Regions from separate parts of the Vreelandella lionensis genome, predicted to be linked through region 2. Evidence: predicted binding sites of a transcription regulator. Region 2 holds the regulator's gene; the other holds the start of a gene.
What was found. The regulator LexA, encoded in region 2, represses DNA repair genes until DNA is damaged. The targets are predictions, from matches to a motif close to TACTGTNTANNTANACAGTA.

Region 1: the regulator LexA is predicted to act here: its motif matches at 2,043-2,062, upstream of ACIGG6_RS10360 (LexA family protein).

Annotation. Positions count from the first base shown of each region.
Region 1 is NZ_JBITWC010000014.1:52,823-57,208, forward strand. It holds gene ACIGG6_RS10345 (heme ABC transporter permease) at 1-487, opposite strand, end outside; gene ccmB (heme exporter protein CcmB) at 502-1,236, opposite strand; gene ccmA (cytochrome c biogenesis heme-transporting ATPase CcmA) at 1,250-1,870, opposite strand; gene ACIGG6_RS10360 (LexA family protein) at 2,264-2,578, shown strand; gene ACIGG6_RS10365 (IMPACT family protein) at 2,606-3,223, shown strand; gene ACIGG6_RS10370 (sodium ion-translocating decarboxylase subunit beta) at 3,299-4,386, opposite strand, start outside.
Region 2 is NZ_JBITWC010000023.1:31,932-36,317, reverse strand. It holds gene nagZ (beta-N-acetylhexosaminidase) at 1-115, opposite strand, end outside; gene ACIGG6_RS14295 (L,D-transpeptidase family protein) at 198-713, opposite strand; gene ACIGG6_RS14290 (TetR/AcrR family transcriptional regulator) at 691-1,368, opposite strand; gene lexA (transcriptional repressor LexA) at 1,597-2,274, shown strand; gene ACIGG6_RS14280 (energy-coupling factor ABC transporter permease) at 2,296-2,967, opposite strand; gene purU (formyltetrahydrofolate deformylase) at 2,986-3,840, opposite strand; gene ACIGG6_RS14270 (ribonuclease J) at 4,115-4,386, shown strand, end outside.

The DNA of each region.
Region 1 (4,386 bases), on a different contig from region 2:
CCAGCACCGAGGCTGCCCGAGAGCCGCTATCGCGGCTGCTAAAGGCGCCACGCAGAGCAATCACGCCCAGATAGAGAAACAGCAAAATCAGCATAGACGTGAGCCGTGCGTCCCACATCCACCAGGTTCCCCAGGTGGGCACGCCCCATACTGCGCCCGAAAAAAGCGCCACAAAGGTCATCGCGGCACCCAGCGGGGCCATCACGGTGGCGGCCATATCCGCTACCTTGATTTTCCACACCATAAACACCAGCCCGGAGACCGCCATGGAGACAAAAATAGACTGAGCTAAAAACGCCGCAGGAACGTGGACATAGATAATTCGAAAGCTATTGCCCTGCTGATAGTCCGCAGGCGCAAAAGCCAACCCCCAGACGGTGCCTACCAGCAGCAGCAGCATCGCTGCCACCCAAAAAAACGGCTGCAGCTTGGCGCTAATGGCATAGAACCATTTGGGTGATCTTAGTTTGTTGATAAAGGCCCACATGGTGTTCCCGTCCTCTAACCGTTAATGCTGATGCGCAGCGATGCCGCAATGGCCCAGGGAGCCAGCATCAGCGCCAGCGCTAACAGTGCGCCTAAAATCGCCAGATGCGCGGCAATGCCCTCGCCGAAAATAGCGGCTTGTACGGCACCTGCGCCGAAAATTAGTACTGGAATATAGAGCGGCAGCACCAGCAGTGAGAGCAGCACACCGCCACGGGCCAGCCCTACTGTTAGCGCCGCTCCGATCGCCCCAATTAAGCTCAAGCTGGCCGTACCGAGTGCCAACGACAGCGCTAGCACGGCGTAGCTTCCCGCTGGAAGCGACAGCATGATGCCCAGCAGCGGTGCCATCAGTGCCAGCGGTAGCCCCGTCAGCAGCCAATGCGCCGCCACTTTTGCCAACCCCAGCGCCGCCAGCGGCTGGGGCGCCAGTAATAGTTGTTCCAGGCTGCCATCGTCGTAGTCGCTGCGAAACAGGCTATCCAACGAAAGCAGTGCCGCGAGCAGTGCGGCCACCCATAAAAGCCCTGGCGCAATGCTTGCCAACAGCTCTGGATCCGGTGAAATCCCGATGGGAAACAGGGTAATCACCAGCGCAAAGAACACCAGCGGATTGAGCACTTCGCCACGACGGCGCAGCATCAGGGTGAGGTCGCGTTTGAGGGTTGCCTTTATGGCCACCAGCAGACCGCCCTGGGGAGCATGGATAGCCACCTCTGGGGTGCTCAGTTGAGCGTGTGAACGTTGCAACGCTGTCTCCTTCTTACCCCAGCTGAATGCGCCTAAGCACAGGTGACTCGGTCAACGCGTGGTGAGTAGTGACCAGAACGCAGCCGCCAGACTGCGCATGCGCTACCAGCTGCGTCTCTAGTGCCGCGACACCTTGGCGGTCAATCGCCGTGAAGGGTTCATCCAGTACCCAGAGCGCGCGCTGGGTGAGCGTTAATCGCGCCAACGCCACACGCCGCTGCTGGCCGGCTGAAAGCTGCCCGGCGGGAATATCCTCAAAGCCAGCCAGCCCAACACCAGCAAGCGCTGCCTCGCGTGCGGACTCACTGCCTTCTTCACCGCTAAGCGCTTGATACCAAGCTAAGTTCTCAAGCGGTGAAAGGCCTGCTTTCACGCCGGGGGCATGCCCTAGATAGAGTAAATTTGCGAGAAAATGTTCACGGGCTTGGCGCATTGGTTCGCCATTCCAGTAAAGCTCGCCACGGTAATCGGTTAATTGGCCGGAGAGTATTTTCAGCAGGGTCGTCTTGCCGCTGCCGTTGGGGCCTTCAATGCGCACGATCTCGCCGCTTTGGATATCGAGATCGAGCCCTTCAAACAGCCAACGGTCGTCACGTTCACAGGCCAATTGTCGGGCTTGCAGGCACAGGCTCAAAAGACACTCCAGGCACGTTGATTTTGGGTCGAACTCTACACGGAAAGGCCCTTTCTCGCCAGTCACGCTCTGCGGTCTTGGGTCGCAGCGTGACCTGTCTCAATTTCCGCTTAAGAAACCCAGGTGTGAGACAGTACTAGCACTGTATGCAAAAACAGGCTTATACTGTAACCACTGTATGAATAGACACCATAGAATAAAACTACAGCTATCGACTCAATCAAACGCCTTGGCAACGGGCGCTGCATGGGAGAACACACTATGACGATTTGCCTATCCCCTCAGGTAACGTCTCACGTACCTTCTTACGTACCCTCTCAGACGCTGTCTCAACCGATAACGCAACCTCCATCACGGCAACGCTCAGCTTCCCAGCATACCCGCCAGGCATGCATGTCTCACACTATTACCCGACGCAACACCTATGCACTGCGCATACGCGGCGACCGCATGCGTGACTGCAATCTTTTCGATGGTGACGTTATTATCATTCATCGCCACCAGCACGACGCTCATCAAGAAACCGCCGTAGCAACGATTAACCAGCGGGAAGTGGCGCTGAAGCAGCTCTCTATCAGCCGTTTAGGCATTCATTTATGGCCCGAAGATGCAGCGATGCCCGAAGTCTTCCTGCATAATTGTGATATCCAGGTGCTGGGCATGGTGATGGGTGTGGCCCACCACGCAACGGAAACCCGGCACCATTAACGCTATCTACCCTGCCGGGAGTACTATTTGCGCTATCGAGTCCCTGATTTAGCCCCTGAGACATGGCACACCGCCGAGATTGACGTTGAAAAGAGTCAGTTCTTGGCCTGGATGTGCCACGCTCCTACCACCGACGCCTTCGACGCGCTGCTTCAAGCGGCCAAAGCTGCTCACCCGAATGCCAGCCATCACTGCACTGCGTTTATCGCCGGACCTCCTGGAGAGCAAACGCATATTGGCTTTTCCGACGACGGCGAGCCCGGCGGAACCGCAGGCCGTCCGATGTTCCAGGCGTTGCAGGGCAGCCAGATTGGCGAAATTGGTTGCGTGGTGATTCGCTACTTTGGCGGCACCAAGTTAGGTACCGGAGGTTTGGCACGCGCTTATGCGCAGGCGGTCAATGCCGGGCTGGAAACGCTGCCCACCCAGGAAGTCGTCGAGCGGGATAGCTATTTATTAAAGGTCAGCTTCGCCCACGAAGCGCAAGCCCGCGCTTGGTGCGACGAGCAGGCACTGCCCGTGCAACAGGCGGAGTACGATGGCAACGGCGTGAGCTTAACCATTGGCTGGCCACGCGATGTCGAGCTGGATATCCGCGGTCTGGAAAACCGCCTTAAAACAGCCATTGAGCTACAGCGAACATAAAAAAACGCGGCTTACACGAGCGCTTGCTCGGTAAGCCGCGTTCTATAGCGGCAGACGTGCTGTCTAACTAGCCGCTTAGCCCAGGTACTTGATCATTACCCCGGCAGCCACCGCCGAACCAATGACCCCAGCAACGTTCGGCCCCATGGCGTGCATCAGCAGGAAGTTATGCGGGTTCGCTTCCAGACCTACCTTATTCGCCACACGCGCCGCCATCGGCACGGCAGACACACCCGCCGCGCCAATCAGCGGGTTGATGGGCATTTTGCTGACTAGGTTCATCAGCTTGGCCATCAATACGCCAGCGGCGGTGCCGATGCCGAAGGCTACGATCCCCAGTCCCAGAATACCCAGGGTTTCAAACGCCAGGAAGCTATCGGCCATCAGTTTCGAGCCCACAGAGAGCCCGAGGATGATCGTCACGATATTGATCAGCGCGTTTTGCGCGGTATCGGAAAGGCGCTCGACCACACCGCACTCGCGCATCAGGTTACCAAAGCAGAACATGCCTAGCAGCGGTGCCGCGTCCGGCAGAAACAGCGCCACGGCGATCAATAGCATCAGCGGGAAGACCACTTTTTCGAGCTTGGAGACCGGACGCAGCTGCGTCATGGTGATCTTACGCTCTTTTTCGGTGGTCAGCAGACGCATAATTGGCGGCTGGATCAGCGGCACCAGCGCCATATAGGCATAGGCGGCCACGGCAATCGCCCCCAGCAGCTCCGGCGCGAGTACGCTGGACACATAGATAGAGGTCGGGCCATCCGCCCCGCCGATAATACCAATCGCCGCGGACTGGTTGAGCGAGAAGTCCATAATGCCCATGGACGTGAGCAGCACGGCGCCGAACAGCGTAGCGAAAATGCCGAACTGTGCCGCCGCGCCCAGGAACAGCGTGCGCGGGTTGGCCAGCAGCGGGCCGAAATCGGTCATTGCCCCAACGCCCATAAAGATCAGCAACGGTGCAATGCCTGAGCCAATGGCGACTTTATAGAAGTTATAGAGCATGCCATCGCTGTAGCCGACACTCACCGCGATATCTTTCGCGGCACGCAGTTGGTCCGGTGCAGCCGAATCATGGGCAATCGCTTTCAGCGTCTCGCGCCAACCCTCTACCCCAGTCAGCGGATCTAGCGTCGCGCCCAACGCTGCAGCCATTTGCT
Region 2 (4,386 bases):
TACGGGCGAACAGGATAACGCCGCCCACCGCAGGGTCTTTTAGCAATGTCTTTTCAGCGCTGGATAACTGCGGCCCTTCTAGGTCAAGCATGACCGGGCCAATGGGTTGCGTCATGGGGAGGATCCGACAAAAAGGGCGCCATTTTAGACTAACCGCTTAGCGTGTCAAAATTCTGGCAGGACGCCCGGAAGTGGGCTTAATGCAGCCAAACCGGCGTACCGGGTTGGGCGTGTGCAAACAGGTAGTGTAAATCGTGATTTCGCAGGCGTATGCAGCCGTGAGAGGCAGCCACCCCCATCGGTTGTTCTTCAGGCGTGCCGTGCAAATAAATGTAGCGCCGCTGGGAGTCCACATCAGCGCCACGGTTAACGCCGCGCTCAAGACCGCAGAGCCACATAATGCGCGTTAGAATCCAGTCTCGCTCAGGGTAATTTGTCGCCAATTCAGGCGAAAATACTTCGCCAGTCCATCGGCGACCACGAAATACCGCATTATCAGGCAAGCCCTTGCCGATAGACGCACGGACATAGTGCCAGCCCAGCGGTGTTTGGCCGCTACCCTCTTGCTGCCCTACGCCAGCAACCCCAGTGGAGATCGCGCACTCATAGCTCACTTCCTTTCCCTGCCACCAGCGCAACCGCTGCCGCTGGGTGTCAATCTCCACCCAACCAGATTGGGAAGGCGGTAATTCAGCTAGCCTGGGCGTTGCCATGGTTTCCCTCTTCAACCGCAGCCGGTAGCGGCGCGTTCATCGCAGCAACAACGACTGGACGTAGCCGCCGCACAAGGTCACGCACCGTCACCTGCTCTTGATAATCCTTTGCAGCAATATCACGCAGGGCATCCAGTCCCGAAAGCGTAAATATCACTGTGCCTAGCATAAAGTGTAGCCGCCAAAAGCGCTCGGCGTCCGGCAGCTCAGGCGTGGCTTTACGCACCAGCTCGGTAAAACGGGTAAATACATCGCCATACTGCTGCTGAATGTAGCGACGCAGATGCCCTTGCGCCTGACTGTAGGCTAACCCTAGTAGCCGCATAAATACCTTCAGGCTATTACGTTCGGCGGGCACTGCCAGTACCGTAGTGGCCATGGTCTCTAACAGCACTTCTAGAGGAATAGGCTGGCCTTGATAGTGAGCTTCTAGCTCGTCCAGTGCGGTGTGAAAGCGCTCTGAAAATGGATCGAGATAGCGGGAAAACACCGCTTGAATTAGCGCTTTTTTGGAACCAAAGTGGTAGTTCACGGCCGCCAAATTAACCCGGGCCTTGCTGGTGATATTGCGCAGCGACGTCTCGGCAAAGCCTCGCTCTGCAAACAGTACCTCTGCAGTATCTAAAATACGCGTTACCGTATCCGATTGGGCCATAGCGCCCTCCAAAAAACAGGTGTTTTAAACATGGCTGAATACTATGTCATAACCCCTGCTGGCTCAATCTCTTATCCAAATGGTAGTAAGCGTTAACTGGACACTTAACGGCTGGCTCGGTTGGGTGTAACTCGTCATGTACTGGACAGAGCAACATACTGTATACTTAAACACATACTGATTAAGCCGACATGTAGCTACTGTCTTTTCACTGTTTTGGAGTTTGGTATGTCGCGTCCACTCACAGCACGTCAGCAGCACGTATTTGATTTTATTGTTAAGACCATGGGTGAGCTTGGCTACCCCCCTACCCGCGCCGAAATTGCCAAAGCGCTGGGATTCCGCTCGCCTAACGCAGCAGAAGAGCATTTGCGTGCGCTCGAGCGCAAAGGCGCTATTCGTATAATTCGCAATACATCACGGGGCATCCGCTTACCTAACCAGGAGCCGCAGGAGCTTAATGAAACGCCAGCGGCTGCAGCACCTGCTACTAATGAGCCGTTGCCCAATGGGCTTCCTGTGATTGGTGAGGTCGCCGCTGGCAGCCCTATCCTTGCGGCTGAACATATTGACCGTTACTGCCCGCTGCCCGCTGAGTACTTCACGCCTAAAGCAGATTACCTGCTACGGGTGCGCGGCCTATCCATGAAAGATGTAGGCATTCTTGAAGGCGACCTTCTGGCCGTGCATCGCACTGACCGCGTTCGCGATGGGCAAATTGTCGTAGCACGATTAGAAGACGAAGTAACGGTCAAGCGTTTTAAACGCCAGGGGCATCAAGTAACACTGATTGCCGAGAACGCAGATTTCGCACCAATTGAGATCGACCTACGCACTCAGCAGCTTGATATTGAAGGCGTGGGTGTTGGTGTCATTCGCGGTGGTAATGGGCAAGCGCTTGGCTAGTTGCCCAACCTGTAAGGCAGGCTACTGCAAGTCGATATAGCGGTGGTCATTAAAGGTGGCCACCCAGTTTGGGTGGTACACCAGCAAAATACTCAGCAGCATACCGGTTATAAATGCCTCTGACGGCATCAGTAACGGTAAAAAGCGGGCATACTCTTGGGCGAGATAGACGGCCTCGGGATCAGTGCCCGCTACGATAATCAGCGCAACAGCAGATAGCCCTCCCCCTAAGGTCGCCAAGGCCGTTCCAAAAAAGCCACAAGCAAATAAAAACACCATCAAATTATCAGGCAACCGACGGTCAACGATTCGCCATACAAAACCGGTCACGATCGCAGGCACAATACCTGTCACCAGCACATTTGCCCCCATTAGCGACCAATCGTTTCTGCCAATAGCCACCATGGCGACATTAATCATCACGTTACTGATCAACGCCAGCGGCATTTTAAAGACTAGCGTCATCAGCACCGTAAACACCAAGTGAAGAGTTAACCAGTCCACCGCTTGCGCACGCAATTGCCACATCAACATGACGGCCAACGTAGCTGCCATCCAGCGGTGCTGAAGCGCTGTATCCTCAAGTAGTGGCCGCCAGGGGCGCAGGCATAAGCACCAGACGATGACACCCAACGATAAAAGCCACGTCATCACGAGTGCCCACGGTGCCAATACGCTTTGTGCAAATGACATAGCGTCCCCTTCTGCCGATTAGCTAAAAACGACCGTTTTGTTGCCGTGAATTAGCACGCGACCTTCTAGGTGCCAACGCAGCCCCCGCGCCAATACCGCTTTTTCCACATCGCGACCAAAACGTACCAAATCGGTAGGCGTGTGACAGTGGCTGACCCGGTGAATGTCCTGCTCAATTATAGGGCCCGCATCCAGCTCTTCTGTCACATAGTGGCAAGTTGCCCCAATCAGTTTCACGCCGCGCTCATAGGCTTGATGATACGGCTTGGCACCCGCAAAGGAAGGCAAGAAGCTGTGATGAATGTTAATCACGCGCCCTGCATACCGTTCGCAAAGCGAAGGCGGCAGAATTTGCATATAGCGCGCCAGCACTATGCAGTCAGCGCGGGCAGCATCAATCTGCTCCTGCACCTGTTCAAAAGCCGTTTGTTTATTAGCCGGGTCAACTGGTACATGATGGTAAGGGATGCCATACCATTCAGTCAGCGAGCGCATATCATCGTGATTAGAGATAACGCCGACAATATCGCAATCCAACTCACCTGCCTGCCAGCGGTAGAGAAGGTCCACCAGGCAGTGGGATTCCCGAGACACCATCAACACCACACGGCGGCGCTTTTGGGTATCCACCAGCGACCACTGCATATCAAATTCAGCCGCCACCGGCTCAAACGACGTGCGCAGTGCTTCCGCCGACATACCCAGAGAATCCGCCAGAATCTCGTAACGCATAAAAAAGCGGCCAGTCTCTAAGTCAGAGTGCTGGCTGGCTTCGGTAATTGAGCCACCTTGTTGAGCAATAAAACTTGAGACACGCGCCACGATGCCCACTTGATCTGGGCAGGAAACAACTAAACGATAGTAATGAGACATAACAAACACTCTTAACGTATTTAACGGCACGCTCGCCAAGCACCTGCCTACCAGCAGGTAAACCACATTAGCGGCGGTAGTGTACCGTAAGCACGATGAGGAAGCACCGTGGTCAGGTGCCGCGATGATTGTTACCCGCCCCCCGCTTCCCGTATAGTTAAGGAATTACTTTCTAGGCTTTTCATAACTGATGCATCCATCCCGCGTTCAACTTCGTCCCCGTCGTCGCCCGCCCCTGCGCCTACTCCCGCTAGGTGGATGTGGTGAAATTGGAATGAATCTTACGCTGTATGGATACGACGACCAGTGGATCGCCGTAGATTGCGGCATGATGATTCGCCAAGACCTGCCCAACTCGCCGCTGCAAGTACCTAATACCGATACCCTAGAGGCGCTGAAGATCACACCTAAGGCGCTGTTTATCACCCATGGTCATGAAGATCATATTGGGGCGGTGGCGTGGCTATGGCCCAAATGGGGTTGCCCTATCTTTGCCACTCCTCTCGCGGCAGGGCTATTGCGTTACAAATTCGCCGAACACCAGCT